3 regions of the Psychrobacillus mangrovi genome follow, and region 1 is predicted to be linked to each of the others. Evidence: riboswitches for the same ligand, from Rfam matches in the RefSeq annotation. Region 1 holds a riboswitch; each other region holds the start of a gene.
The links. A riboswitch is a leader RNA that binds a small molecule or an ion and turns the genes downstream of it on or off. The one in region 1 is predicted to bind S-adenosylmethionine.
Positions count from the first base shown of each region.

Region 2: another riboswitch for S-adenosylmethionine. It lies ahead of WAX74_RS01405 (MetQ/NlpA family ABC transporter substrate-binding protein); the one in region 1 lies ahead of WAX74_RS17800 (bifunctional homocysteine S-methyltransferase/methylenetetrahydrofolate reductase).
Region 3: another riboswitch for S-adenosylmethionine. It lies ahead of WAX74_RS13095 (methionine ABC transporter ATP-binding protein); the one in region 1 lies ahead of WAX74_RS17800 (bifunctional homocysteine S-methyltransferase/methylenetetrahydrofolate reductase).

Region 1 is NZ_JBAWSY010000020.1:37,304-48,003, reverse strand. Features, by position in the region: gene kynA (tryptophan 2,3-dioxygenase) at 1-834, shown strand, start outside; gene kynB (arylformamidase) at 847-1,473, shown strand; gene WAX74_RS17825 (DNA-binding protein) at 1,883-2,167, shown strand; gene WAX74_RS17820 (class I SAM-dependent methyltransferase) at 2,178-2,915, opposite strand; gene fabZ (3-hydroxyacyl-ACP dehydratase FabZ) at 2,940-3,365, opposite strand; gene WAX74_RS17810 (protoporphyrinogen oxidase) at 3,551-4,936, shown strand; gene WAX74_RS17805 (nuclease-related domain-containing protein) at 5,065-6,018, shown strand; SAM riboswitch class I at 6,216-6,320, shown strand; gene WAX74_RS17800 (bifunctional homocysteine S-methyltransferase/methylenetetrahydrofolate reductase) at 6,395-8,254, shown strand; gene metH (methionine synthase) at 8,235-10,700, shown strand, end outside.
Region 2 is NZ_JBAWSY010000001.1:267,120-277,819, reverse strand. Features, by position in the region: gene WAX74_RS01420 (enoyl-CoA hydratase/isomerase family protein) at 1-27, opposite strand, end outside; gene WAX74_RS01415 (methionine ABC transporter permease) at 42-713, opposite strand; gene WAX74_RS01410 (methionine ABC transporter ATP-binding protein) at 710-1,729, opposite strand; gene WAX74_RS01405 (MetQ/NlpA family ABC transporter substrate-binding protein) at 1,789-2,616, opposite strand; SAM riboswitch class I at 2,711-2,822, opposite strand; gene WAX74_RS01400 (PPC domain-containing DNA-binding protein) at 2,973-3,473, shown strand; gene WAX74_RS01395 (pyridoxal phosphate-dependent aminotransferase) at 3,514-4,677, opposite strand; gene WAX74_RS01390 (carbon-nitrogen family hydrolase) at 4,763-5,542, shown strand; gene WAX74_RS01385 (PaaI family thioesterase) at 5,571-6,053, shown strand; gene WAX74_RS01380 (YitT family protein) at 6,154-6,729, shown strand; gene WAX74_RS01375 (MFS transporter) at 7,192-8,469, opposite strand; gene WAX74_RS01370 (Ppx/GppA family phosphatase) at 8,682-10,232, shown strand; gene WAX74_RS01365 (RNA degradosome polyphosphate kinase) at 10,229-10,700, shown strand, end outside.
Region 3 is NZ_JBAWSY010000009.1:111,683-122,382, reverse strand. Features, by position in the region: gene sufU (Fe-S cluster assembly sulfur transfer protein SufU) at 1-407, opposite strand, end outside; gene WAX74_RS13130 (cysteine desulfurase) at 397-1,626, opposite strand; gene sufD (Fe-S cluster assembly protein SufD) at 1,626-2,933, opposite strand; gene sufC (Fe-S cluster assembly ATPase SufC) at 2,952-3,731, opposite strand; gene WAX74_RS13115 (hypothetical protein) at 4,029-4,202, opposite strand; gene WAX74_RS13110 (nuclease-related domain-containing protein) at 4,313-5,251, opposite strand; gene WAX74_RS13105 (MetQ/NlpA family ABC transporter substrate-binding protein) at 6,097-6,903, opposite strand; gene WAX74_RS13100 (methionine ABC transporter permease) at 6,968-7,636, opposite strand; gene WAX74_RS13095 (methionine ABC transporter ATP-binding protein) at 7,629-8,654, opposite strand; SAM riboswitch class I at 8,759-8,865, opposite strand; gene WAX74_RS13090 (thioredoxin family protein) at 8,903-9,229, opposite strand; gene WAX74_RS13085 (toprim domain-containing protein) at 9,234-9,584, opposite strand; gene gcvH (glycine cleavage system protein GcvH) at 9,664-10,044, opposite strand; gene WAX74_RS13075 (arsenate reductase family protein) at 10,115-10,477, opposite strand.

The DNA.
Region 1 (10,700 bases):
CTGCATGAAAAGCTGAAAGATGAAAAAGGGATTCATACGGATTTTCATGATGATATGACCTATGGGGATTATTTGCAACTTGATAATATTTTATCTAGTCAAAAACGCTTGTCAGGTCATCATGATGAAATGTTATTTATCATTATTCATCAAGTAAGTGAGCTTTGGATGAAGTTAATCTTGCATGAATTGACTAGTGCTATTCAAGCGATCCAAGAAGACAAAATGCAAGCTGCTTTTAAAATGCTAGCCCGTGTGACAAAAATCCAAACACAGATTATTCAAGCTTGGGATGTACTCTCAACATTAACTCCAGCAGAGTATTTAGAGTTTCGCGATAAACTTGGCAAATCATCTGGCTTTCAATCCTTTCAATACCGACAAATTGAATTTGCCCTCGGTTATAAAACAAAGTTTATTCTTAAGATTTATGAGAAGGATTCACGATTATACGAAGAGCTCGAAAAAGCATATCATGCACCAAGCATTTATGATGTAGCAATTCAAGCATTAGCCAAAGCAGGGTTTAAATTGAACCCGACCACTGTGAATCGAGATTATTCCGTTACATATGGAGGTGACGAGACAGTCGCAGAGGCATGGAAAGAAGTCTATCAAAACGTGGATCAGTATTGGGATTTGTACCAACTAGCAGAAAAACTCGTAGATGTGGAGGATTGGCTCCAGCAATGGCGTTTCCGCCATATGAAAACTGTCGAACGTATTATTGGTTTTAAAACTGGAACGGGCGGATCTTCGGGAGTAAATTATTTACGTAAAGTGTTGGATCATCGTTTTTTCCCAGAGCTCTGGGATTTAAGAACAAGTTTATAAGGGGGGATGTTAATGGAGAAACGGTGGATAGACATCTCACAGTCGTTTTCAAATAAAATTGGTACTTGGCCTGGTGATACACCTTTTCATTTTGAACTAGCTTATTCGAAAGAACAGACCGGTTCAGTTAATATTGGTCGTTTTACAACTAGTGTACATACCGGGACACATGCGGATGCACCATTTCACTTTGACAATGACGGAGCAACGATTGAGCAGTTAGACATCAATATTTATATTGGTCGAGCTAAAGTAATTGATGTCTCTGGATTGGAATCAATTGGTCGAGATGAATTGCGATCATTTGAGCTAGAAGGGGCGGAACGCTTACTTTTAAAAACCATCCAACATGTTAATGTGGAGCAATTCCCAACTAAGATTTCGGTATTAAAAGAGGATATTGCCGCATTTTTGCAGGAGAAAGGAATTTTCTTAATTGGCGTTGACCGTCCTTCAGTAGATGCATTGGACGATAAAGAATTACCAGCGCACCATGCACTTTATCGACACGGTGTTCATATTTTAGAAAATTTATTTTTACAAGAGGTCATCCCAGGGGATTATGAATTGATTGCCTTACCTCTTAAGATTGTTGGGGCAGATGGCAGTCCATTGCGTGCAGTGCTAAGACAGGTTTAATGAAGAGAAGGATAGAAATACTCTATCCTTTTCGATTTTACAAAATTGCGAATATCGCTAGAAATATACATATAATTGCTAAAATGAATAGAATAAAAGAATTGAATTTACTTCTTCTCAATTTAAAACCGTAAGCTCCAAAAAAGATAGCAGCAGCTAACTTTGATAAGCTTTCATAATAAACATTATACGAAAAGAATGAACTACTAAAAATAATGGTACTTAGCAATGTGACAGAGATCAATAACTTGAACCACATTGGCTCACTTAGGAATTGTTTTATCACGAATTTTAACCATCCAATAATTGTCTTCCCCCTCTCATTCTCTACTAATATTAATATATTAATGAAACTTAACTCTTATCCCTTCGTATGACATTTATAGATTTTTGAAGGAGGTAATAAAGAATGGATATAAGTTTTTTCTGGCTAGGTATTGGCCTTGCGGCGATGGGTTATTTTATAGGCGATGGATTAAAGAACTTTAACAACCCGAAAGGAAGTTCTTCTGGATACCCCACTCTCATTAGGGAAAAAGATTTACCAGTGTACCTTGGATTGAGTAAGGAAGAAATACAGGAATTACTTAGAAAATATCCCGATGCACCAAAAGTAGAGTTAAACGGTACTACCTATTATCCGTATCATCAATTATTAGATTGGCTGTCATCAAACGATATTTATAAAAGCTAGAGTGTGTTTTTTAAACACACTCATATACATGAAAAGGGCTTCCTAATCCATAGCCGTCCTTTACTTCGTGAAGAACAATTTGATTAAATCCGTTCGACATAAGAATATCTTCAAATTCCCCAGGTTTGTAAAGACGAATTGGGAAATCCATTAGCTCTGTTTTTTCTATCTGTGCATCTTTTACTAATTGGTATTTCAACTTATTAATTAATAACTTATTTTCCTGATCATAATGTGATTTCTTATATTCAACTATAACTCCATTGTTAAATTTTTTGCGATTCGTTTCCTTCCATTCAGGTATTCCTTTTATTTCACCACTTTTTGTCATGATCGTTAAAAGTAATCTGCCGTCTTCTTTTAAAATAGATTTCATATTTGCAAGACTATCGGCTACTAAATAATCAGGCAGAAGGGAAAACGAACCAAAAGGAATGATGATTAAATCATATTTGTTAGGACTTTCAAATACCTCTATTTTTCCAAGAGATACTGGAGGATTCAGATTTAACTTTCTACCTTTTTCCTTACAAACTTTCAGCATTTCTTCTGAGATATCAAATCCTTCTATATCGATCCCTTTTTGCAGAAAAGGAAGTAGCATTCTACCATTACCACACATTGGTTCTAATACTTTCATGTTTTTATCCTTCACAAATGAAAGATAAAATTCGAGTTCTTTCCCGTCAGCATAAGACTTATCACTCTCGTAAATTTGTGTGCAAAGCTCTCCGTAATATTCGTTCAAATAAATTTCCCCTTTTACAACTACTTAATTACCGAATGCAAAGATTAACTCTGTTTCACATACTAATTCACCATCGACTGTAGCAATTCCTTTTCCCTTGCCAATGGGACCTTTTAATCGAGTAATTTCTACTTCCAATCTAAGCTGGTCTCCAGTTTTTACTTGCTTTTTAAAGCGGCAATTATCAATGCCTGCTAAAAGCCCTAATCTTCCTTCATTTCCTTCTTTCGTTAGCATGACTATTGCACTTACTTGTGCTAAAGCCTCTACTATTAACACTCCTGGCATTACTGGATAATTTGGAAAGTGGCCATTGAAAAATTCTTCATTTGCAGTGATATTTTTAATACCTATTGCTTTTCTTCCTTCTTCCACCTCCAATATTGTATCAACTAAAAGAAAAGGATAGCGATGTCTAATAATATTCATTACTTTTGCTGTTTCTAACATAATAAAACCTCCATTCAAAACTATTTTATCACCTGATATTAGTAGTTAGTACTATTTATATTAATTTTGACGAAAAGGTAAACTTTTAATGGAATAGTGGAAGAATAGTGAGGTTAGTCATACCAGTTGTTTTGAAAAGAGATTATACTAGGAGTACGAGTAATTTCGAACTAGGAGTGAATATTTTGAAAAGAGTAGTTGTGGTTGGTGGAGGAATTACAGGACTTTCTACGTTGCATTATTTACAAAGACTTAAAATAGAAAAAGCATTAAATGTGGATTTGATTCTTGTGGAAGCGAATGAATATTTAGGCGGTAAAATTCATTCTGTAAAAAATGATAGCTTTATCATGGAAACAGGCGCTGATTCAATCGTTGCCCGAAATGAAGGGGTAATGCCTTTTGTTGAGGAGTTAAAATTACAAGACAAGCTTGTTTATAATGAAACTGGTATTTCGTATATTTACACGAATAATGAGCTTCATGCAATTCCAGCTGATACGGTATTCGGAATTCCAACAAGTGAGGAGTCTTTGGAGAGTAGTACGTTAGTGTCGGATGAGGGTAAAGAAGAGGCATTGAAAGATTTTGATTTTCCTAATGAAAGCTTTACGAAAGAGAGTTCGGTTGGTACATTTCTTGAGCATTTTTTAGGGAAAGAGTTAGTGGAGAAACAAATAGCACCCGTGTTGTCTGGAGTTTATTCGGGGAAACTAGAGGATCTCACTATAGCTTCCACACTACCTTATTTGATTGACTATAAAAACGAGTACGGCAGCATCATTAAAGGGTTAGGAGCTCATAAAGAAAAGTTCGAAGCAGCGGCAAATAAAAAATTCATCTCCTTTAAAGGGGGTCTTTCTGCATTAATCAATCGCTTGGAGGAAGAATTGAGCGAATGTACTATTATAAAGGGAGTACATACAGAGAAAGTTATGAAAACAGAAGCGGGTTATGATGTTTTATTGGCAAATGGAGAAACTATTGAAGCTGATTTTGTAGTACTAACGACTCCGCATAATGTGACGCAGAACATACTGCAAGATAAAGACTTAGATGTGGATTTTAATAAATTGAAGAATTCATCATTAATTAGTATTTATCTTGGTTTTGATATTCTCGATGAGCAGTTACCTGCTGATGGTACTGGTTTTATTGTTTCGGAAAATAGTGACGTGAAATGTAATGCATGCACATGGACGAGCCGGAAATGGAAGCATACATCTTCGAGTGGAAACTTGCTCGTTCGAATGTTTTACAAAAGCACCAATCAAGCGTTCGAGAGTATGAAGCATATGAGTGAGGAAGAGTTGGTGGAAGTAGCTTTACAAGATATTGATAAGAGCCTGAAGCTTAACGGCAAACCTAAAGTAGTAGAGGTAACTAAATGGAATGAACAAATGCCAAATTATCATTTAGAGCATGGCGAAGCGATAAAGTCATTGAATCAGAAATTAGAATCTATGCTTCCGAATGTATTGCTTGCTGGATGCTCCTATTATGGAGTTGGAATTGGTGCATGTATTAAAAATGGTAAGGAAACGGCGGAAATGATTGCAGCTAGAATTTAATTTAAGAAGTAACTTTTGGACCAAAATTCGATTTTGGTCCTCTTTTAATTGTAGGAATGAAATTGTTGCTGTTTTAGTGAAATTTACATGTTTTGTATATGTGATACGATGCGATTGGGGGTGTTAAAATGATAGTCAAAACGCGTTCGCATGAACATAGCATTATTGGTCTACAGATATTGAATAGAAGGTTGCCAGATACACACGAGATGAAGGAGTTGATTCATTCGAAAATGCAAATGGCAAAGGCAGGCGTATATGGAGAGGTACGAATGGATTGGGTGTTTCAGAAGTATTCATTTCCATTTGAGTATGTGGTGCTACATGATGTGAGTTTAGAATCGTACGGGAAATTTCAAATAGATACAGTATTTCTAACTCAGTACTTTGCTGTGGTTTTGGAGAGTAAAAATATTGGTGGTAGTTTACGTTTTAAGCAGAATCCTTCTCAGCTTATGCGAGAGAATGAAGAGGGAAAAGTGGATGTGTTTGAGAGTCCAGAGGTTCAGATTGAACGAAATATATATTTGCTCGAAGATTGGCTGAGATTGCAAGGAGTGAAAATTCCTGTGTATGGTGTAATCGTGTTGACGAATTCAAGGGTGAAGGTTGTAGAGCCTTCGGTAAAATATCCCGCGGTTCTTCATTCGACGATTCCAGTATTTTTGCGGAATATGGTTCGGGAAAATGTGTATTTAACAGTAGATGAAATACGCGAGGTGGCTGAGAAAATAATTGCCAGTCATCAAACATACTTGCCATTTCCAATGTGCGGTCGCTGGGGCATTAATCCACATGAATTGCTGACAGGGGTCTTTTGTGAAAAGTGTGAGACGCATGGGATGGTTAAAAAGAAAAACGGTTGGAACTGTTTTCGGTGTGGCCACGTAGATCGCTTGGCGCATGAGAAGGCGATTCGTGAGTGGTTTATGCTAATTGGGGATAGTATTAATAATCGGCAATGTAGATATTTTCTCAGATTGGATTCTTTTCAGGCCGCATCCCGCATATTAAATTCTATGGGGCTAACGAGAGAGGGCTCATCTAAACGCAACACAATTTATAAGTGGAATTGGTCATAAATTGATGAATCGGATGATAAAGTGTGATAATCGGATAATAAGTCGGGATTATCGGATAATAACTCAAGAAAATCGGATAATAATCACCAAAAATCGGATAATAAAAACACTCTAAATATGTAGAAAATTCAATCTACGTCTTGACGCTTTAGTTGAATAAAGGTACGATAAGTCTAACTTAAAAATTGAATACTGAATTCTTATCAAGAGAAGCTGAGGGACTGGCCCTTTGAAGCTTCAGCAACCAGCCGTTTGGTCAGGTGCTAATTCCAGCAGATGCTTAAGTGTCTGATAGATGAGAAGGGACGAATTTTACATACTCGTAAAGCCTTCTTTTCATGGAAGGCTTTTTTTATTTGAGAGAGGATGATTGCGAATGGGTTTATTAGAGAAGCTTCAAACGAATGTGTTGACTGCTGATGGAGCGATGGGGACACTGCTTTATTCATATGGAATCGATTATTGTAATGAGGAACTAAATATCCAGAAGCCAGAGATCATTGAGAAGATTCACCAGGACTATATAGTTGCAGGTGCGGATATTATTCAGACGAATACGTATGGTGCGAACGCGATCAAATTGGCACGATACGGACTAGAGAATCAAATGAAAGAAATCAATGAAGCGGCGATTCAAATCGCAAAAAGAGTAGCTGCGCCAGCTGGACAATTCGTACTTGGTACGATTGGTGGAATTCGCGGTATTCGAAAGAGTGATGCGACCATTGATGAAATTATTGCGACGGTCAATCAACAAGCCACCCAACTACTATCAGGAAATCCGGATGGATTATTATTAGAAACTTACTATGATTTTGAGGAGCTTTCAGCAACGATTACGCATCTACGAAAGTTGACGGATACACCGATTATTGCGCAAGTATCGATGCATGATCCAGGCATCTTGCAAAACGGTATATCGCTAAATGACGCATTACATCATCTTGAAGCATTAGGGGCAAATATTGTAGGTGTCAATTGCCGACTTGGTCCTCATCATACGATTCAAGCGTTCGAAGGTGTTACTTTACCTGAAAAAGCATTTCTTTCGGCTTATCCTAATGCGAGTTTACTCGATGTGGAGGATGGTCGTATAGTTTACGAATCTGAGGCAGATTATTTTGGAAAAGCTGCTCTATACCTCCGTGAAGCAGGAGTTCGATTAATAGGCGGTTGCTGTGGTACAACACCAAAACATATTGAAGCCGTGAAAAAAAGAATTGGAACCCTACCTCCAATTACAGATAAAATCGTAACACCTAGAAAGCCGATAATCATTCAAGAAGCAGAACCAACTATTAATCAGCCGCTTCATGAAAAAGCAAAAACCGAAAGAACAATCATCGTGGAACTGGATACGCCACGCCATTTAGATACAACCACTTTTATGGAAGGCGCAGAACAGCTCAATGCAGCTGGAATTGATGCAGTGACGATGGCAGATAACTCACTTGCTTCTCCTCGTATTAGCAATATGGCGATGGGCTCGATGTTAAAATTACAAAACAATATTCGTCCACTGGCTCATATTACTTGTCGTGACCGGAATTTAATTGGCTTGCAATCACATTTAATGGGTCTCGATGCACTTGGAATTCATGATATATTGGCTGTTACCGGAGATCCAACTAAAATTGGAGATTTTCCAGGTGCAACAAGTGTTTATGATGTATCAAGCTTAGAGTTACTACAATTAATTAAACAGCTAAATGAAGGTATTTCATTCTCAGGAAAATCGCTTCGAAAAAAAGCCAATTTCTCTGTGGCAGCTGCCTTTAATCCAAATGTTCGGGTACTCGATCGCGCAGTAAAACGATTAGAGAAGAAAATCGAGTGTGGAGCTGATTATTTCATTACCCAACCTGTTTATTCGAAAGAAAAAATTGAAGAAATATATGAAGCGACAAAACATTTATCAACCCCAATTTTCCTTGGGATTATGCCACTGACAAATAGTCGTAATTCCGAATTCCTGCACAATGAAGTGCCAGGTATTAAATTATCAGACGAAGTACTAGAACGTATGCGTGCTTGTGGAGAAGATAAAGAGCGCTCTACTGCGGAAGGTATACAAATTGCTAAAGAGCTTATTGACACTGCTGCGGAATTATTTAATGGTATTTACATTATTACCCCGTTTTTCCGAGTAGATATGTCACTAGAATTAATTCGCCATATTAAAGAGATTGACGCAAAGAAAGCGAGAGAAAACAGCTATGTCAAAGCATCTAATTGAACAGGAACTTCAAAAAAGAATTCTTATTATTGATGGCGCAATGGGGACGATGATCCAAAATGCGAATCTCACTCCAGAAGATTTTGGTGGGGAAGAATACGAGGGGTGTAACGAGTATTTAAACGTTGTCAAACCAACTGTTATTGAACAAATTCATCGGGAATATCTAGAAGCCGGAGCAGATATCATCTGCACGAATACATTTGGTGGCACACCTGTCGTATTGAATGAATATGATCTTGGTGACCAAGCGCATGAAATTAATATACGTGCAGTACAGCTTGCGAAGAAGGTTGCAATTGAATTATCTACTCCCGACTGGCCGAGATTTGTGGCTGGTGCAATTGGACCGACAACAAAGACATTGTCTGTTACAGGTGGAATAACCTTCGATGAGTTAACAAATGACTTTTACATACAAGCAAAGGCATTGGTCGAAGGTGGCTCCGATGTTATCCTGTTGGAAACAAGTCAGGATATGCTAAACGTAAAGGCTGCAACCATTGGAATAAAGCAAGCATTTACAGAAACGGGTAAGGACCTTCCTATAATGATTTCTGGAACAATCGAGCCTATGGGAACGACGCTTGCGGGTCAAAGTATTGAAGCGTTTTATATTTCGATTGAACATATTAAACCACTCTCTGTGGGGCTTAACTGTGCAACTGGGCCAGAATTTATGACAGATCATATTCGCTCCCTTTCGGAGTTATCAGTTGGCTATGTTAGCTGTTACCCAAATGCAGGCTTACCGGATGAAGAAGGACATTACCATGAATCACCTGAATCGTTATCGAAAAAGTTAAAGGGTTTTGCAGAAAAAGGATGGCTAAATGTAGTAGGTGGATGTTGTGGAACTACTCCTGCCCATATTCAAGCAGTTCGCGAAGCGGTAAAAGATATTGCACCTCGGAAGCCAGCTGAAACAGGCCATGGTCATGTGGTTTCAGGGATTGAACCGTTACTATATGACGAAACAATGCGTCCACTCCTAATAGGTGAAAGAACAAATGTGATTGGGTCACGAAAATTTAAAAGACTTATTGTGGATGAAAAATTTGAAGAAGCTTCAGAAATTGCGCGTGCACAAGTAAAAGGTGGCGCTCACGTTATCGATATTTGTCTTGCTAACCCTGACAGAGATGAATTAGCTGATATGACCAACTTCATGAAGGAAGTTGTGAAAAAAGTGAAAGTGCCGCTTGTCATTGATTCGACGGATGAAAATGTCATTGAAGAGGCATTGAAATATTCGCAAGGTAAAACAATCATCAACTCCATCAATTTAGAAGATGGCGAAGAACGATTTGACGCAGTTATGCCGCTTGTCAAAAAATATGGAGCAGCTGTAGTAGTAGGAACGATTGATGAAGTGGGAATGGCGGTTACCCGTGAACGGAAGCTGGAAATTGCGGAACGTTCGTATGATTTGCTCGTAAATAAATGGGGACTTGCGCCTGAAGATATTATTTTTGATCCGCTCGTTTTCCCGGTAGGTACAGGAGATCAGCAATATATTGGCTCAGCAGTGGAAACAATTGAAGGAATTCGATTAATTAAAGAAAAGATGCCTCGTTCCTTAACTATTTTAGGAGTAAGTAACGTGTCGTTTGGTCTTCCACCAGTAGGGAGAGAAGTTCTCAATGCTGTTTATTTGTATCACTGCACACAAGCAGGTCTTGATTATGCGATTGTAAACACGGAAAAGCTAGAGCGATATGCATCTATTCCTGAACAGGAAATTGCGATGGCCAACGAGCTTTTATTTACAACAACTGATAAAACATTAGCTGATTTTACTGACTTTTATCGAGACAAAAAGAAAGAAAAAACCGAAGAGGATATCCCGAAAACGGTACCCGAACGTCTTGCTTATTATATTGTGGAAGGTACGAAAGAAGGGCTTATTCCAGATTTGGAAGAGGCACTTAAAATGTATGACAACCCCTTAGATGTTATAAACGGACCACTGATGGAAGGTATGTCCGAAGTAGGGAGACTTTTTAATGACAATCAATTAATTGTTGCGGAAGTTCTCCAAAGTGCTGGTGTAATGAAAGCGTCTGTTGCTTATCTGGAACAGTTCATGGAAAAGAAGGAAGATGACTCTGGTAAAGGGAAAATTGTTCTTGCGACTGTAAAAGGTGACGTACATGACATTGGGAAAAACTTGGTCGATATTATTTTAAGTAATAACGGTTATAAAGTAATTGACGTTGGAATAAAAGTAACACCTGCCACTTTAATAGAAGTTATTCGAAAAGAAAAGCCAGATATCGTAGGTTTATCAGGTCTTCTCGTAAAGTCAGCTCAACAAATGGTCATTACCGCACAAGACTTTAAAGAAGCAGGTATTGAAGTTCCAATGCTTGTAGGTGGAGCAGCGTTATCTCGACGATTTACAGAGACAAAAATTTCCGCTGAGTACGATGGGCCAGTCCTTTAT
Region 2 (10,700 bases), on a different contig from region 1:
GCGCTCAACATACAAATAGTTAGTCATATGAAAACCTCCGATTAATCTTTCTTCAATCTAGCTGCTAATCTATTACCGATTGATTGGATACTTTGTACGAGGATAATTAAAATAAAGACAGTAGCGTACATGACATCAACTTCATAACGTAAATGTCCGAAACGGTAGGCTAAATCTCCAAGTCCTCCAGCTCCAACCATACCAGCCATGGCAGTTGCGCCTATTAAACTAACTGTTGATATAGTTAATCCTAAAATGATAGAAGGGCGGGCTTCTCTTAACAGTACATGCCAAATAATCGATCTTGTTTTAATTCCCATCGCTGTATAGGCCTCAATTACACCATTCTCTACTTCAAGTAAGGCAGATTCCATTAAGCGTGCAATATATGGAGCAGTATAGATAACTAATGGAACTATAACTCCTTTAACACCGATTGTAGTACCAACAATTATTTTCGTAAAAGGAAGTATGAAAAATAGTAAAATGATGAAAGGTACTGAACGTACTATGTTAATAATTAAATTACTAATTTGATATAAAATTTTATTTTGTAATGCCTGACCTGGTCTAGTTAATACGATTAAAATTCCTAAAGGAATTCCGATTAAAACAGAGAAAAACAATGAAATGCCAACCATTTGGAATGTTTCAATCACTGATTTTCCGATAATCGGTAACCATTGCTCTATAAACTGTTCGGATCTGCTCATGATTGTCCCTCCAAATCTTCAGTGCCAACGCCGTGATCTTCCAAAAATTTTATTGCTGCATTTACTTGATCTTGAACACCAATCAAATGAATGACAATGTTACCAACGATCCCATTTTTTAACTCAATAATATTAGCAGTTAAAATATTTGGCTGAACATTGAATTTTTGGCTAACTTCTGCGATTAGAGGCTTACCTGTACTTTCTCCAACAAATGTTAAACGTGTAACAGCTCCACTAACATTTAATTGTGAGATTAAAGTAGGAGGTAAATTTCGCTGACTAATTGTATTTAAAAACTTTTTAGTGGTTGTGTGACTTGGTTTAGTGAATAGATTAATAGCTGAATTCTGTTCAACTACTTCTCCATTTTCCATTACATATACATAATCGCAAATTTTTTGAATAACATTCATTTCATGCGTGATTAATAAAATTGTTATCCCTAATTCTCTATTAATTTTTAATAAGAGTTCCAAGATAGAATCAGTTGTTTCAGGATCAAGCGCACTTGTCGCTTCGTCACTTAATAACACTTCTGGTTCTTGTGCAAGAGCACGTGCTATAGCAACCCTTTGTTTTTGACCACCTGATAATTGATTTGGATAGTTATTATGTTTATCCGTCAGGCCTACAATTTCTAAGTATTTATTTACCCTTGTTTTTACTTCTGTTTGATCATACCCAAGAAGTTTCAGAGGGATAGCTATATTATCGTAAACTGTCGCTGTTTTTAACAAGTTGAAACCTTGGAAGATCATTCCTATTTTGTTCCGAACTTCTCTTAGTTTTGGAAGGGGGAGGGAGGTTGCTTCCTTTCCGTTTATAAAAACTTTACCTTCAGTAGGTTTTTCTAGAAGATTAACGCAACGAATGAGTGTACTCTTTCCAGCACCGCTATATCCAATTACTCCATGGATTTCGCCTTTTTTCACATGTATATTGACATTATTTACTGCTTTTACAATGCCATTCTTACTTTTAAATTCTTTTGATATATTTTCTAAAACAATCATTGTTTGCCTTCCTTTCTAAAGAAAACGTTACCGAGGTCGGTAACGTTTCCGAATATCATCTACTCTTCCCAGCTAGGTAATACAGAACCTTGAAATTCTTCTTCGATGAATTTTTTAACTTCTTCTGATTGATAAGCTTTAACAAACTTTTGAATCGTTGGGTCGTCTTTATTCTCAGCGCGTACAACAATGTAGTTTACATATGGTGAATTAGATGACTCTAGTAAAATAGAATCTTCTTTTGGATTAATACCAGCATCTAAAGCAAAGTTAGTGTTAATTGCTGCCGCATCAACTTCGCTTAACTGTTTAGGAATTTGTGCTGCTTCTAGCTCAATGAATTTTAAATTTTTTGGGTTTTCTTCTAGATCATAGATGGAAGCAGTTTCTCTTTTATCCTCTTTTATTTTGATTAGGCCGTGTTCTTCTAAAATGTATAGTGCGCGAGCGCCGTTAGTTGGATCGTTAGGTAACCCAAAAGTTGCTCCGTCTGGAAGATCATCTATTGAGTCAAATTTGTCTGAGTAAACTCCCATTGGATTTAGAATTGTTTTCCCAACAGGTACTAAATCTGTTCCATGGTCTTCGTTAAAAGTATTTAAGAAAGGCTCATGCTGATAACTATTAGCATCTAGGTCTTTTTCAGATAGTGCTGTGTTTGGAAGTATGTAATCAGAGAAAACTTTTAGTTCAATTTCTAGTCCGTCTTTTGCAGCTACTTCTTTTGCAACTTCAACGATTTGTTCATGTGGTCCTGCTGTAACCCCTACAACTAATTTTTTTTCATTTAATGCTTCTGTTTTATCTCCATCAGTTGAGCTATCCCCACATGCTGCTAGCGCTCCAGATAAAAGTACAGTTGATAAAAGTAAACCAAATTTTTTCATTTCATTTTCCTCCTATAATTTATAACTTTCGTTGAATAAATATAAAAAGCCTCTCTTTCACAGAAAGAGAGGCACACGAAAATACTATTGTCCTCTCTTATCTGCCAAAACAATTGTTTTGCAGGATTTAGCACCTTTCTACATAAAATAATGTAGATGGTTGCCGAGCTTCAACGGGCCAGTCCCTCAGCTACTCTTGATAAGAGATAAAAGCTATTTAATTTTTCAGCTATTCCATAAAAGTTAATTTACTACATCAACTTATTAAAGTCAACAAATTTTTTCTAGTTGAAATTTTCAGTCTGGTTAGTTTAAAGTTATTATCAATAAATAAATATGCAGGGATGATGAATTTTATGTCTTTAGTAAGTGCAAATTATGCTACCGGTCAGTTTGGAAAAATTGTTGGAGCAAGACTTGTTTATGGAACAGATTTACTTGAAGGAATAGAGGAATTATGCAAAGAAAATTGCATTGAATATGCAACTATCATTAGTTGTTTTGGAAGTTTTCAAAGAAGTGGTTTTGTCTATCTTGTTCCGAATGAAACTTCTAAAATTGGAGTTGGATATAATAACCTTATAGTAAACGAGGGACCAATAGAATTTTTACAGGGAACAGGTGTGGTGTGTAAAAGAGATGGGGACTACGAAACTCATTTTCACGGGTCTATGTGTGATCAACATGGCAACGTTTTTGGAGGTCATTTTATGAAAGGAGAAAACCCTGACATTACAGTAGATGTAGTTTTAGCTGAAGTTACTGGAATGGGGTTTCATCGTAAGTTTGATGAGGAAACAGGGACTAACCAGTTTTACCCAGTGGATTCCAATAAAACATCTCCAAATAGAATATAAAAAATAAAATCCGATTTACAAAAGTAAATCGGGTTTTATTTTAAAATAGATTGAGCTTTTCAATACGATTAATGGCTTCTACCAATCGAACTTCATCCACTAATAAGCCGACACGAACATAGCCTTCACCAAAGGATCCGAAACCATTCCCAGCAGCTACAGCGACATCTGCTTTTTCTAAAAGTAAGTCTGCAAATTCTTGACTTGTATAACCTATTGCAACTGGCAACCATGCAAAAAAGGAGCCTTCTGGTGCTTTGATATTCCATCCTATTCTTGAGCAAGCTTCTACTAATGCATTTCTTCTTCCTTCATACAAAGAAACAAGATCATCTACACATTCCTGGCTCTCGTTGAGTGCTGCAGCAGCAGCAGTTTGTATTGCAGGGAACAGGCTGACAAATAAATGGTCCTGAATAATATTGATTGCTTCAATCATTTTAGGATTCCCAACTGCGAAACCAACACGCCATCCGGCCATATTATAAGTTTTAGATAGAGTATACATTTCTATACCAACATCTTTTGCACCTTCTACTTCTAAAAAGCTAATTGGTTTTTTGCCGTCAAAGCCAATTCCTCCATAAGCAAAATCGTGCACTATTGCTATATCTGATTCTTTCGCAAGCTTAACAGTTTCTTCAAAAAATTCTTTCGTTGCAGTAGCTCCAGTAGGGTTGTTAGGATAATTCAAATACATTAACTTAGCGTCTTGTTTTTGATTTTCTGTTAATTTACTGTAATCAGGAAGAAAACTATTTTCTTCTAGCAGGGGCATTGTTTCAAAACGGACACTTGCTAATCCGACACCCGATAAATAATCTGGATAACCTGGATCTGGTAAGAGCAGAAGTTCATTTTCATTCATCATAGCTAATGGTAACTCAACTAGACCTATCTTTGTTCCAAACATAATAGCCACTTCGGTATTTGGATTTATTTCTACCTTGTATTCTCGTAAATAAAAATCTGCAGCAGCTTGCTTTAATTCATTTATTCCTCGAAAAGGAGAATATTTGTGTGCTATTGGATTTGTTGCAGCATCTTGTAGAGCTTTTACAATATGTTCAGGAGTAGGTTGATCTGGATTTCCTTGTCCTAAATTTATAACATCTCTTCCTTCTGACACCGCGAGTGCTACTTTTTGAACTAGTGTTGCAAAAAATTGAGTGGGTAAACTTTTTAATCGATTTGAAAATTCCATGTGCGATACCTCTTTTTCTAATTAGTTGCATAGATTAGACAAATCTTATAATCTTTTAAGTATTATGTCTATAGGTGGTGGCGAAATGAAAATTGCATGTGTTCAATTAGATATTGTGTTTGGTGCGCCAAAAGAAAATTTTCTGAAGGTAGAGGAAAAAGTGAGAGAAGCTGCATCCTTAGGGGCTAGGATTGTTGTGCTACCAGAGATGTGGAATACTGGTTACGATTTGACAAGACTAGAAGAAATTGCAGATTTAGAAGGAGAAAATACGAAAAAATTATTTTCTCGATTATCCAAAGAATTAAATATTCATATTGTTGGAGGGTCTGTTTCAACTAAAAAAGGAGATAAATTTTACAACACAATGTATGTTTCCAATTCTTCAGGAGAGATTATTTCCGAATATAACAAAGTACACTTAATCAAATTAATGGATGAACATCATTATTTTGAAGAAGGTAATGAAAAAAACTTATTTACATTAGATGGAATAGAAATGGGGGGAATTATTTGTTACGATTTACGGTTTCCCGAGTGGACGAGGGTTCATACCTTAAATGGTGCAAAGGTTATGTTTATTCCCGCAGAATGGCCGGATATCCGTATTGATCACTGGAAAATATTGTTGCAAGCAAGAGCAATTGAAAATCAAATTTTTATTATTGCTGTAAACTGTGTTGGAAGTAATCCGAACAATTCATTTAATGGTAATTCCATGGTAATTTCTCCATGGGGTGAAATTTTATGGGTAGGCGAGAATGAAGAGACGGTTCAATTAGTGGATATTGATATAGAACAGATAGAAGATGTTCGAAAAAGAATTCCTATATTTCAAGATAGAAGAGAAGTATTATATAAGTAATCTAAAATTACAAGGGGGAATAAGAGAGATGGAGGAAAACATTCGAGCTATACAGGATGATTATCCAGATGATTTTGCTTGGTGTTATGGATGTGGGAGATTAAATGAACATGGGTATCATTTACGGACGTACTGGAATGGGGACCAGACGGAAACAGTTTATGAACCAAAAGAAAAACATATTGCAATACCGGGATTTGTATACGGAGGCTTAATAGGAGCAATAGTAGATTGCCATGGGACAGGATCTGCATCTCTTGCTTTACATCGAAGAAATGGTCACGAGCCAGGAAGTGGCGAAGCTCCACCCCGTTTCGTAACAGGCTCTTTGCATGTCGATTTCTTAAAACCAACACCGCAAAAAGTATTACTAAAAGCAAAAGGTACAGTTGAAGAGATTCATCCTAAGAAATGGAAAGTGTCAACTGAAGTATATGCAGGTGACGTACTTTGTGCTAAAGGGGAAGTAATTGCTGTTGTTATGCCGACAACTTTTGCGCAATCAAAATAATATATTATCTAAAAAGAGATTAAAAAAACACAGGATTAGTTTTTCCTGTGTTTTTTTCATTTTATAAACATATATTTTTATATGCGGAAAGGTGATGATTATGTTTTTACAAAAATCTCTTATTATTTTTATTGGAAGTATTTTAATAGCAATTGGAATCAACTTTTTTATTGTTCCTTATCATCTATTAGACGGTGGAGCCATTGGAATAAGTTTAATCATTCATTATTTATTTAACGTAAAAGTTGGGATTGCTATTATTTGTGTTAGCTTGCCGATATTTTTAATCGCTTGGATGAACTATCGAACATTTTTTTATAATGGTATTCATGGATTGTTATTTTCTTCGGTGATTATTGATTTCTTATATCCTTTACATATTGCAGGGCAGAAATTAATTACGAATGAATTGGCAGGTGCAATAAGCGGTGGAATTTTTGTAGGTTTAGGAATTGGTTTAATGCTTCGATCTGACATAACGATTGGTGGTACAGATTTGCTTGCTCAGATGATCTCAAAAGTGTTACACATTAATCCCGGTTTAGGGATTCTATCAATTGATATTTTAGTCGTAGTCTTCGGGAGCCTTCTAGTGGATTCCGTATCATTATTGTATTCCTGCATTACTGTACTTTCTGTAGGTATTACTACAACTCTTTTAGCTAAAAAATATTAAGAAGAAAGAATAATTCGAGAAGTCATTGTTTAAGAAGGGAATAAAGAAGTCGAGGAGGTGAGAATCTTTTGCGTTTATTATTTTTCTTGAAGTTGAATTAAAAGGATATAAAAAGGCTATTCTTAAACAATTTGACAAGTGTTAAATTAATAGTGATCGCACTTATTTATGATAAGGATAGTATAGCATTTGGTAAATGTATTATTATTGAAAGGTGTCGTTCTTAGAGAGTCCAATTGACACGCTGCCTACTTGAGTCATCCACGTTCAAATCTTTGCCCATCTTCAATGTAGTTAACCGTTTATAAATAATCCGAGGTGGAGCAATATATCCTCTTCGAAGGTTCAGATACTCCGAGATTTTCTGAGATTCCCTTGAGATTTTCTCTGCGTAGCGTGAAGCTGTCGCACATCCCTTTCAAAGCCATAATAAAAGAGACACGCTAAGCATGTCTCTTGATATTAGGATGCAGGAACTTCATCAACTGGTACTACTTCATTTGGTTCTGGTACTCTCGATAATATGATAAGACCGATGATAAACAAGATAACTAAACTAAACACACCGTAGTTAGATTTTCCTGTAAATTGGGCAGTAAATGCTACTAACAAGGGACCCATGATAGAAGCAAACTTGCCAAAAATATTATAAAATCCAAAAAACTCATTAGAATTCTTTTTCGGTACTAGTTTTCCAAAGTATGATCTACTCAATGCCTGTATACCACCTTGGGAAGTTGCAACAAGCATAGCTAATATCCAAAAATCTACAATTGTTTCTAAGAAAACTGCATAAATACATACGATGATATAAATTATGATACCTACATAAAGCATTCTCTTTTCAGAAAATTTACCTGCGAGTTTACCGAACAATATAGCAAATGGAGCAGCTACTACCTGAGTAGCGAAAAGGACGAGTAGTAATCCTGTCGTGTCTAGTCCTAAATCTGTACCATAAGCAGTAGACATACTAATAATTGTACCGACACCATCAATATAGAAAAAGTATGCTAGTAAAAATAAGAACAATGCACGGTATTGTCGTATTTCTTTAAAAGTATTGCCTAATCGTTTAAAACTTTGAACAACTGGATTCCCATCCCGTTCAATAAAATGTATTTGATGAACATTTTTGAATAAAGGTATGGAAAACGCAATCCACCAAGTTGCTGTAATAAGAAATCCTATCCGACTAGCGTTAATGCTTGAAAGAGGAATTATTTCTTTTCCTGCTAACAATATAATAACAATACTGATCAAAAAGGGAATAGTGCTCCCAATATAACCTAAACTGTAGCCTCTCGCTGAAACTGTGTGCATCCGTTTATCCGTCGTTACGTCTACAATAAATCCATCATAAAAAACATTTGCCCCTGTAGCTCCAAGTGCTGCTAAAGTATAGCAAATTAATAATAGTAACCAATTATCATATGGAACGAAGGCAAGTAATGCAGTAAAGGCAACCCCCAGTGCAAAGAAAAAAGTAAAAAATTTCTTTTTCATACCCCGATAATCTGCGATGGAACCTAAAATTGGACCGAGCATAGCTAAAATAAATGTAAATATAGCAATTGTATAACCTAGATACGCAGTCGAATCAGCTCCATCAATACCCGCAGCAGTTGCAGAAGATTTATAAAATATTGGAAATACTGCAGTGGTAATTATGATTGAGTATGCTGAAGAACCCCAATCATAAAGGGCCCAACTATTCTCTTGTTTTGTAAACTTCCCCATCTCTTATTATTCCCCCTCTTATTACTAATATTGTACATGAATGAAAATCATTACGGTATAATACACGAAAAAATTACTTAATTTTTACAATAATATAGGTTGTTGTATAATAAATTAAATTCCGAATTTTCTTAATATATTTCTTTACAAAAACTTAACAATGAGTTACGTAAAATGCTATTAAAATAAGTAATAGAGCAGGGGGAAGCTATATGACAATAAAAACAGAAAGAAAAGCAATTATTGATATTGGCTCAAACACAATACGTCTTGTTGTGTATAGCTACAATTCCTCTCAAGGTCTTGTTGAACATCATAATTTTAAAACGGTAGCAAGATTAAGTATGTATATAATGAAAAATGGAAATTTAAGTGCGGATGGTATAAATGTTTTAATTGATACACTGACCAAATTTAAAGAAATATTATTAGATATACATGTTAAAGATGTCTTTGTTGCAGCTACTGCAGCAATTAGGCAAGCAAGAAACCAAACGGAAATACTAGAACTCGTGAAAAATGATGTAGGATTCAATCTACAAATTTTATCTGAAGAGCAAGAAGCATATTTCGGGTACTTTGCAGTAATCCATTCTACTAATATCTCCAATGCTGTGACAATAGATATGGGTGGTGGAAGTACTGAGGTAACGTATTTTAAAGATAAAAAAATTATTCATTTTCATAGCTTCTCTTTTGGGGCTGTTTCATTAAAAGGAAAGTTTATAAAAGGGACAACCATTACTCATGAAGAAAAGTTAGAACTAATAGAATATGTGAGCGAACAGTTCCATTCTTTAGGGTGGTTAAATCAGTTACATGTTCCCATTGTTACAATTGGAGGAAGTGCACGAAACTTAGCACTTGTTGATCAACAAAGGAAAAGTTTTCCTTTAAATGGAATACACCAATATGAATTGAAAAATGAAGATTTGCAAGAGATTAGTTTTATGTTTGCGCAATATTCTTTAGATGGATTGAAAAAAATAGACGGTTTATCAAGTGATCGTTCAGATATTATCGTTCCTGCGTTAGAAACTTTTCGTACATTTATGGAAGTAGTGGATGCTCCTTTAATGGTTTATAGTAAAAAAGGTTTGCGTGAAGGAATAATATTTTCTCAGTTGGCTGAAAGATTTCCGGAAGATTTTAATAAGAATGAAGTGACTAAGAAATCAATTCGTCATATATTAGGTAAATTTCATGTTAATGAAGAGGAAGTTTCACATTTATACGACATATTTCAAAAGATTTACTTGTCCTTTGTACATTGGAAATATATTGATCCAATTGAAAATGATGAATTTTTGTTTTATGCATATCAACTTTATCATATTGGAAAACATATAGATCAAGATGCAGTTAGTCAGCATACATTTTACTTAATAACGAATTTGTCCATTGACGGTATATCTAACGAAGAACGATTAAAATTTGCCTTACTTGCTTCTTATCAAAATAGAGATACTTTTAAACGTTACGTAAATTCCTTACCATCCTATTTGAATGAAAGAGAGTTTAAACAATTACGCGATATTGGAGCATTGTTTAAGTTTACAAAAGGGCTAGATATACTCAGTAGGTCTACGATTAATGATGTTTTACTAGAAAATTTAGCAAGTGAAATAACGATTACTTTTGTAGTTTCTAACAATTATATGCTAGAAAAATATCAAGCAGAAAAATTAAAAAAACACGTAGGAAAAATTTGTAGTAAAGATGTACTGGTAGAATTTAAGATTTCGGAGGAGAAAGCAACATGAGTTTGGAGAGTACAGAAGATCATCGATTTGATGACTATGCTTATTATAATAATCGAGAAATCAGCTGGCTTGCCTTTAATGAACGGGTTTTACAAGAAGCTGAGGATGAAACGAATCCTCTACTTGAAAGGTTAAAGTTCTTAGCGATATTCAGTTCAAATTTGGATGAATTTTTTATGGTAAGAGTAGCAGGATTACAGGATCAAGTAAGAGTTGGTTTTAACAAACCTGAAAATAAAGCTGGTTTAACTCCTAAACAACAACTTGAGGAAATTTCCAACATTTCAAGAAATCTTGTGGCTAGACAGATGAAGATATATAAAGATTTAATAGAGAAGAAGTTACCTAAAGAAGGAATATCCTTATTATCTTATGCTCAATTATCCCAAGAACAAATACAAGAATTACATACAATTTTCGAAGAAGAAATTTTTCCTGTGTTAACTCCGATAGCTGTTGATGCTTACC
Region 3 (10,700 bases), on a different contig from region 1:
ATAGCCTTCCAAGCAAGTGTTGCACATTTAATACGTGCAGGAAACTTAGATACTCCATGTAATGCTTCGATATCCTCCAAGTCAATGGAATCATCATAGTCTTTTCCTAGCATCATCTCTGAAAAAGTAGTGGAAAGTTTTAAAGCTTCATCCACTTTTTTCCCTTTTACTGCTTGGGTCATCATGGAAGCAGATGCCATTGAAATAGAACAACCTTCCCCATCAAACTTTGCGTTTTGGATAACTCCATCTTCCACTTGAAGTGTTAAATGAATGCGATCTCCACAAGTTGGGTTATTCATGTCAATTGTTAGAGCACCTTCCTCGATACTTCCTTTGTTACGAGGATTTTTATAATGGTCCATTATTACTCGACGATATAATTGATCTAAATTATTAGAAGACATCGTTAAAATACTCCTTTGCAGTGCGCAATCCAGCAACTAAACGGTCAATATCCTCTTCTGTGTTATAAAGATAAAAACTTGCTCTTGCAGTAGCCGTACATTGTAACCATTTCATCAACGGTTGTGCACAATGATGACCTGCACGAACAGCAATACCGCTCATATCAAGTACGGTTGCAACATCATGTGGATGCACATCATCTAAGTTGAATGTTACAATTCCAGCTCGCTTAGACGGATCACTTGGTCCATAAATAGTCAAGCCTTCTATTGTTAGCATTTTATCCATGGCGTAAGCAGCAAGCTCATGCTCGTGTTTTTCAATCTCATCTAGCCCGATTTCTTCAAGGAAATCAATCGCAGCAGCTAAACCTATTGCACCAGCAATGATTGGTGTTCCTCCTTCAAATTTCCAAGGAAGCTCTTTCCAAGTAGACTCGTATAAGCCTACAAAGTCAATCATTTCTCCACCAAACTCGATTGGCTCCATGTTTTCAAGCAATTCTTGTTTACCATAAAGTACGCCAATACCAGTTGGACCACACATTTTGTGACCTGAAAAAGCAAGAAAATCACAATCCAAATTTTGAACATCTAGCTTTAAGTGTGGGGCAGCCTGAGCTCCGTCCACTACCATTATAGCACCATGCTCATGCGCAATTTCTGTAATTTCTTTAATTGGATTCATTGTACCTAATACGTTTGAAACGTATACAATGGATACAATTTTCGTTTTATCTGTGATAGTAGCACGAACTTTTTCTAATGATAATGTTCCATCTGCTTCTAAATCGATATATTTTAATATTGCACCTGTATCTTTCGCAAGTTGTTGCCACGGAATGATATTAGAATGGTGTTCCATATGCGTGATAACAATTTCATCGCCTTCTTTTACATTTGCTAAGCCATAGCTTCTTGCAACTGTATTGATAGATGTTGTTGTACCACGAGTAAATATTATTTCTTTTGTCGATTTAGCATTAATGAATTTTCGAACCTTTTCTCGTGCACCTTCGTAACTTTCTGTCGCACGATTTCCTAATGTATGAACACCTCGGTGAACATTAGAGTTTTCAAATTCATAATACTTTTTAATTGCATCGATTACTTGAACCGGCTTTTGAGAAGTAGCACCACTATCTAAATAGACAAGTGGATGACCATTGATTTCTTGATTTAATATTGGAAAATAGCTTCGAATCTCTTTGCTGAGCATTAGCGAACTTTCCTTTCAATAACCTCCGTCAGCTGTTTCTTTACGCCTTCGATAGGTAATTCATTTACTACTGGAGCAAGGAATCCATGGATAACTAGACGCTCTGCTTCGTGTTTTGAAATACCACGGCTCATTAAATAGTACAACTGAAGTGGGTCTACTCGGCCAACAGAAGCTGCGTGACCTGCTGTTACATCATCTTCATCAATCAGTAAAATCGGGTTAGCATCTCCACGTGCTTTTTCACTTAACATAAGTACACGGGATTCTTGTACTGCATTTGATTTTGTAGCCCCAAATTCAATTTTCCCAATTCCATTAAAAATAGATGATGCCTCGTCTTTCATTACACCGTGTTTCAGGATATGACCATCTGTATGTTTTCCCCAATGAATAACTTTTGTTGTAAAGTTTTGTTTTTGTTTCCCTCGACCTACAACAACCATTTTAACACGACCTTGTGAATTGTCCCCAACTAAATGAGTTACATTTTCAGAAATCGTATCGCTATCGTTCATCATGCCAAGTGCCCATTCAAGCACTGCATCACGGTTTGTTACTCCGCGGCGGTTTACATAAGTAGTAAATCCTTCTGCAAGTACATCTACAGTTCCAAAAGTTACTTTTGCATTATCTTTCGCAATAACTTCAGAAACAATATTAGCTAAGCCGTTTGTTTCTTCAACAGTTGATAAATAGTTTTCCACATACGTAACTACACTGTTTTCATCTGCAACTAGTAAAGTGTGATTGAAAAGTGAAGCTGTATTGTCGTCGTGTAAATAAATTACTTGGATTGGCTCTTCTACTACAACATTTTTCGGTACGTATACAAATACCCCACCATTTAAAAGTGCTGCATGTAAAGCTGTTAGTTTATGCTCATTTACTTTTACGCCATCTGTCATAAAATATTTTTGAACTAGGTCACTATTTTCACGGATTGCTGTAAAAATATCTGTTAAAATAACACCTTTTGCTTTTAGTTCTTCCGATAAAGAAACAAATGCAGGGGTATTATTATGTTGAATATAAATATTTTTTTGTTCTTCTGCATTTACAAGTGCTTTTACTTCTTCTGGTAATTCTTCTAAAGAAGTAAAAACACTGCTCTCTACAGTATGTGTAGGAAATTCAATGAAATTCCAATTATCGATTTTTGTTTTATCTGGCTTTGGCATTGGAAGTGATTCAAGCTCACCAAGTGCTTGTAGACGAAGGTCTGTCAACCAGCTTGGTTCTTGTTTACTTTCTGAAAAGGAGCGGATATCCTGCTCGGTTAATGCCAATTTTGTTTCAACCGTCATGCTGATTCGTCCCCTTTCTTATGCTTCTTGTCCAACTGTCTCGTCTTCAATTCCTAACTCTTCTTTAATCCAGTCATATCCTTGTGCTTCTAGTTTTTGTGCAAGCTCAGGACCACCAGATTTCACTACGCGACCTTGCATCATAACGTGTACATGGTCAGGAGTAATGTAGTTAAGAAGACGTTGGTAGTGAGTGATCACTAGACTTCCGAAACCTTCTCCACGCATTTCGTTAATTCCTTTTGAAACAACTTTTAGTGCATCGATATCTAAACCTGAGTCAATCTCATCTAAGATAGCGAATTTTGGTTTTAACATCATTAATTGAAGAATCTCATTACGTTTTTTCTCTCCACCTGAGAATCCTTCATTTAAATAACGTTGAGCCATGTCTAAATCCATTTCTAAAAATTCCATTTTGCTGTCCAATTCACGGATGAACTTCATTAAAGAAATTTCATCGCCTTCTTCTCGGCGTGAATTAATAGCTGAACGTAAGAAGTCTGCGTTTGTTACACCAGTAATTTCACTTGGATATTGCATAGCTAAAAACAAACCAGCTTGAGCGCGTTCATCTACTTCCATTTCTAAAACATTTTCCCCGTCCAATTCAATTGAACCTGAAGTCACTTCATATTTAGGGTGACCCATAATAGCAGATGCTAAAGTAGATTTACCAGTTCCGTTTGGACCCATAACTGCGTGAATTTCGTTTGTATTAATTGTTAAATTAACACCCTTTAATATCTCTTTACCGTCTATAGCAACGTGTAAATCCTTAATCACTAAAGTTGACATGTAATAACCTCCATTAAGTAACTTCGAATGGATTACCATTCTAATTTATTATCATTCTAATCTTAACCCAAAGTCTATTGCCATGCAAATCTTTTGAAACACTTTCTCATTTTGATTATAAATCTATTGTTTTTCTTGTATTTTTCTGTATTATCTCTTTCTTTTAAGTAATGCAATATTCCCTGATAATTTTCAATAAGCTATCCCAAATGAGAATGGATTTCACTATGAATATAGTGTTTAACTTAAAAAATCCATGGAGAATAGTTTCTCCATGGATTTTTTATCATCTTTTATTTAACCTCGAAAAGATTGAGCATCAATTTTCGCGACTAGTTGGACACTTTTCTCATGATCTCGCTGTCTACGTTGTTCAACCTTCAGTCTTAAATCCTGACTATTTCGTAATTCGGTATATCCGAAACCGTGAACTCCTCTAAACGCGTGGTCCATTTGTTCTGTGTAGGGCAACTCTTCTAAATTGATAATGAATCATTCCTCTCGATTTTTTAAATCTTACTATACTTACATACCCATGTTAACACACCGTCAAACATTTTTTTCTTCAGAAAACTTATCTACTATTTAGTATATCGTGTTAATTTATTATTTCCAACTCTAGTTAAGCTAGTGTTTGATAGAATTCTCTTGGCCTCATGTCTATTATTAAGAAGGAGAAATTCCCTACATTCTTTATTCGTAATAAAATCATTACATAACAAAAAGTATGTGGAAATAGCTTTCATGTGAGCAGTATGATCACTTTTTCCGCACGCTGCGCAATACCATGTTCGTTTTCTTTTTTGCATACCTATTAGTCCACAATTAAGACATTCCACACCTTTTTTAAGGTCTTCTGCTTTAATAGAAAATTGATTAATCAATGGAGAGTAAGTATTCGAGGTATTTTTTATAAGGAGAATATCTTTTAATTTTTCAATATCCTCTATGGTGAGAGTGGGATTAAGATTTTGTAGTCTACGAAGATAAGGTCGGACTTCATTTCTATTAAGAATGGTAGCTTTGTCTGTTGATACTTTAACAATGCTATTTCGAGAGGCAAAAACAACGGCACCATAAATGGGAATGGAGATATTATACTCTAGCAGAAATTGGGATAATTGATACTTGTATTCATTCAGTTGCCCGGCTGGACAAGGGTATTTATTCAATTCAGTTTCTTTTTGTTGTAGTAGCTGGGATGGATTCTCAGTAAACACTAATTCTCCTATGATATTTTTAACTTCTAGAATAATTGCTCCATAAGGAGTGATTATTAGAATATCCATTTCAAAACCATTTTCAGCAAAGAGGAACACCTTATGAAATACATAGTATTTATACGGTAATTGCATTTTTTCTAGCTCTCGAAAAACAATCTCTTCTCCAAAATCACCAGCTCTAATGGCACCAATATCTTTTACTATCTTTGGGTATAATGGATGTTCAAATGAGAGTCGTTTTAAAAGCTGTTCCATTGCTTCGATATGTATTGATTTAGCATAAGATTTTATAATCAACTATTCATCACCTCATAATCAGAATAACATGAATAGTTAAAAATATCTATGAATCTATTTCAAATTACATTGGTTTTCACTCATTAAAAATAGGTTTGTGTTCCTAATTAAACTTAATCCGTTCAATCGCATCACAATCGCTCCTAGCTAGTTGGTTTACGCTCCTAATTCTTTGCCATCCGACCCTAATAAACTTTATCCGCTCAAAGGAATCACAATCGCACCTAAGTAGTTGGTATACGCTCTTAATTGTTTGCAATCCGCCCCTAATAAACTTTATCCGCTCCAACGAATTACAATCCATCCTAACAAGTTGGTATTCGCTCCCAATGCTTCGCAATCCGCCCCTAATAAACTTTATCCGCTCCAACGAATTACAATCCATCCTAACAAGTTGGTATTCGCTCCCAATGCTTCGCAATCCGCCCCTAATAAACTTTATCCGCCCCAAAGAATCACAATCGCTCCTAGCTAGTTGGTATCCGCTCCTAATGCTTCGCCATCCGACCCTAGTTAAACTTTATCCGCTCCAACGAATCACAATCCATCCTAACAAGTTGGTATTCGCTCCAAATGCTTCGCCATCCGACCCTAGTTAAAATTTATCGGCTCCAACGAATTACAATCCATCCTTACAAGTTGGTATTCGCTCCCAATGCTTCGCCATCCGACCCTAATAAACTTTATCCGCCCCAAGGAATCACAATCGCTCCTAGCTAGTTGGTATACGCTCCTAATGCTTCGCAATCCGACCCTAGTTAAACTTTATCCGCCCCAAGGAATCACAATCGCTCGTATCCATACACAAAAAAAGCAGACACTTATAGTGCCTGCTACGTTCTAAATTATTTAACTGGAACTACAGATCCGCCCCACTCTTCAACGATGAAATCTTGAATTTCTTTAGAGTGTAAAACGTCTACTAGAGCTTTGATTTCTTTTTTATCTTCATCGCCAGCTTTAACTGCAATGATGTTTACATATGGAGATTCAGAGTCTTCAATAGCAATAGAATCTTCCATTGGGTTAAGCCCAGCGTCTAATGCATAGTTTGAATTGATTAGTACTGCATCGCCTTCTTCATTTTCATATAGTTGCACTAATAATGCAGCTTCATAGTTAGCGTCAAATTCAATATTTTTTGGATTCTCTACAATATCAGTTACTTCAGCTGTTGTTTTATCAATACCTTCAGCTAATTTAATTAAACCTTGAGCCTCTAACATAGCTAGTACACGACCATGGTCAGCAACAGAGTTACTCATTAGAATTGTTGCACCTTCTGGTAATTCTTCAATAGATCCATACTTTTTAGAATATAAACCTATTGGCTCGATGTGAATTCCACCTGCATTTACAAAATCATATCCAAATTCTTCTTTTTGTCCCTCGAAATAAGGGATGTGTTGGAAGAAGTTAGCATCCAAGTCTCCTGAATCTAAATCTTGGTTTGGTAAAACATAGTCTTGGTAAGTTTCAATTGTAAGTTCAATACCTTGTTCTTCTAATAATGGTTTAGCTTGTTCTAAAATCTCAGCATGAGGAACGTTAGATGCTCCTACTACTAATTTGCCGCTTTCTTCTTCTCCACCGCAAGCTGCTAGAGTTAATGCACTAACAGACAATAATGCTCCTGCTAAAAACTTTTTCATTTAAATTCTCTCCTTCTCTAATTCCCCAATTTTATATGTGATCGAGTAAACTCGTGAACACCAATTATCTTTTGTCTATTTTTGTTGTAATCGTATCGCCAATCCATTGAATAATAAATACAACAATGAGTATTAATATGGTTGCAACAAGCGTTACATCTTCTCTACTTCGTTGAAACCCATCTAAGAAAGCTAACGTACCCAAGCCGCCTGCCCCAATAATACCCGCCATTGCCGTATATCCAACTAGCGATATACATGTAACTGTTAGTCCAGAGACTAATGCTGGCATCGATTCAGGCAATAAAACCTTCCATATAATAGTAGAAGTTTTAGCACCCATTGATTTAGCTGCTTCTAGTACACCTTTGTCAATTTCTCTTAATCCAATCAAAACCATCCGAGCGTAAAATGGAGCTGCTCCAATTACAAGAGCGGGAAATGCTGCATTAGGGCCGCGAATTGTGCCTAAAAGAAACTTTGTTAATGGTATTAGCAATATGATTAAAATAATAAATGGTATGGAACGAAATATATTTACAAATGCTCCCGTTAACCAATTTGCTAGTTTGTTGGCCCATGCTTGGTGCGGACTTGTTAAAAACAAGAGTAATCCTAGTGCTAGACCAAATACAAATGTTAATAAGGTAGAAACTGCAGTCATATAAAGAGTTTCCATTGTCGCTTCCCACATTTTTGGCCAATCAACATTTGGAAATAAAGTATTAATCATTGTTGATCACCTCTGTGTGCACTTTTTGTTCATTAATAAAAAGAATTGCTTTATCAATTGCCAATGCATCACCGTCAATTTGGAGAATCAATGTTCCATATGCTCCACTTTTCGTATGCGAAACATTTCCTTGGACTATATTTACTTCCAAATCGAATTGTTTAATTAGTCTTGAAAGAATCGGCTGTTCTGTTTGGTCACCTACAAAAACAAGCTTAATCAGTTTGCCATTTGGATAAAGTTCTCTTAAATTTTGTATCGTTTGCTGAGCCTGCGCATTTTCGGACACTTGCGAAACAAATCTCTTTGTAATAGGCTGTTTGGGGTTTTGGAAAACTTCAAGTACGTCCCCTTCCTCTACCACTTGACCATTCTCCATAACTGCTACTCGGTTACAAATCTTTTGAATGACTTGCATTTCATGAGTTATTAATACAATGGTTAAGCCTAATCTTTCATTAATACTAATTAATAAATCTAATATCGAATCCGTTGTTTCTGGGTCAAGTGCAGATGTAGCTTCATCACAAAGCAGTACTTCTGGACGATTTGCTAGTGCTCGAGCAATTCCTACTCGTTGCTTTTGACCTCCAGATAGCTGAGAAGGATAATAATCCCCTCTTCCTTCTAAACCAACTAGCTCTATCAACTCTTTTACACGAGTAGCTCTTTGTTCTTTTGGCACTCCTGCGATTTCCAATGGAAAAGCTATGTTTTCTGCAACTGTTCTTGACCATAAAAGATTAAAATGTTGAAATATCATACTTACTTTTTGTCTTACTTGTCGAAGCTTATCTTCGGTAATTGATGTAATTTCTTTATCATTAACAACAATTTGTCCGGAGGTTGGCTTTTCCAATCCATTTAACAATCTAATTAACGTACTTTTTCCGGCACCACTATATCCAATAATTCCAAAGATCTCACCCTGCTTAATTGTAAGATTTACATTATCAACAGCAACAATGGTACCTTGCTTCGTACTGAACTTTTTCGAAATATCTTTCAAGCTAATCACGTAAATCTTCCCTCCTGTATAGACAGTACAATACTATAAAAAAAACCCTTCTGCAAAAGAGCAGAAGGGGTGTATGTTATCATTCAAAATAACAGTCATCCATTCTCTCATTTTCCAAAGCAATTACGCTTTGTGTGATTTGGCACCATTTCATTTACATGACGGTTGCTGGGTTTCATCGGGCACTTCCCTCCACCTCTCTTAATAAGAGCGACACTATTCAATTGTTATCAGTAAATCGAATTTTATCATGATAATTCGGTGTCGTCAACACTTTTTATAACATCTAAGAGATAAGGGATAGATTGAAAAGCATATATCTTTTTATAAACTATTCCATGTTTTGCAATTAAAAGACATGGGACACTTTCAATTTCATAATCCACAGCTAATTCTTTTATGTAATTAATATTTGCTTGTCCAACTGGAAACTCTACAATTTCCTTAATAACCTGCATCATTTTAGAGGCTACCAGGCATGTACCACACATTGGGGTGTAAATATATAAAAGAGAAAGACTAGGAGCATTTTTAGCCTGCTCCCATTCCTCTCGCGACCATTCATTCACAAACATCATCCTATGCTAAAAATTCTTTTTTCACTTTAATCTTAGCACGTTGCAAGATAGAAGCCAAAACATCAAGAGGGGTATTTGCAACTTCACCATATACAGGATTCGTATATAGATGGATAGCTTCTGGATATACTTTTCTTACAATCGATCGTATTTGTTCTCCTGATTTATCGGAGTCTAAAAAAGCATAAATGGGCAATTCTTCTAAAGGACTTAAAATTTCTTCTAATTTTACATTAGAAATAGTACCATTCGTACAAACAATTTCAGCTGCTTCTTCAAGAATAGTTAAAAGTCTCAGTTTATCTGATCTACCTTCCACAAGAATTACTTTTTCACTAAATACCTTAGCCATTAGCTTCGCTCCCAGCACATCATATATACGTAGTATATGAAAAAGCGCCAGTAAATAACCGGCGCCTTCCCTTATCAAATTATTCTTGAATTAACTCTTCATATTGTTCTGCAGATAATAGTGCATCCACTTCCGCTACATCAGAAGGTTCAACTACAATCATCCATGCATTTTCATACGGAGATTCGTTTACATATTCAGGGCTATCCTCTAATTCAGCGTTTACTTCTACTACTTTACCGCTGATAGGAGCATAAAGTTCAGAAACAGTTTTAACTGATTCAACACTTCCGAAAGGATCTCCAGCTTTTATATCGTCTCCTACTTGTGGAAGCTCGACAAATACGATATCACCAAGTTCTGATTGTGCAAAATGTGTAATACCAATGCGTACTTTACCGTCTTCTGTTTTTACCCATTCATGCTCTTCTGAGTATTTTAATTCTTTAGGTGTGCTCATGTTATACCCCTCTCAAAAATATATATTCCTCTATAATATTCACATATTTCTATTGTAAAAACAAGCAACTTTATACGCTTTTCCAAATATGTTCAAACTCTTCTTCTTTAAAACCTAGTGTCAAATGTTCTCCATCATATACAAGAGGTCGCTTAATAAGCATTCCATCTGACACAAGCGTTTCAATTTGTTCTTCCTCAGTCATATTTGGTAGCTTGTCCTTCAATTGCAGTTCCCGATATTTAGTGCCGCTAGTGTTAAAGAACTTTTTTAAATCAATATTTGTCTTTTCTAACATTTCTTTTATCATTTCTTTTGAAGGTGGGTTTTCCACTATATGATTATCCATAAATTCTACTTGATGATCTTTCAACCACTTACTTGCCTTTCTGCATGTACTACATTTAGGATAACCAAAAAATTGAATCGTCATTAAAATCACCTTTTTCTTCTTATCATATACAATACTATTGCACAAAAGCAATGTTCTTGTGTGACGAAAGAAAAGGTGTTTTCCAACTAAACAAACCATCTTTAAGAGAATGGCAGAGTAAGTTTTTCCGAATCACACCGCTCGCTTTCCGTTGGCGAGCCACGAGCCGCTTGAGCAAACACGGTTGGTCATGAACTTGGCAAGTTCCAATTACGGACATCAT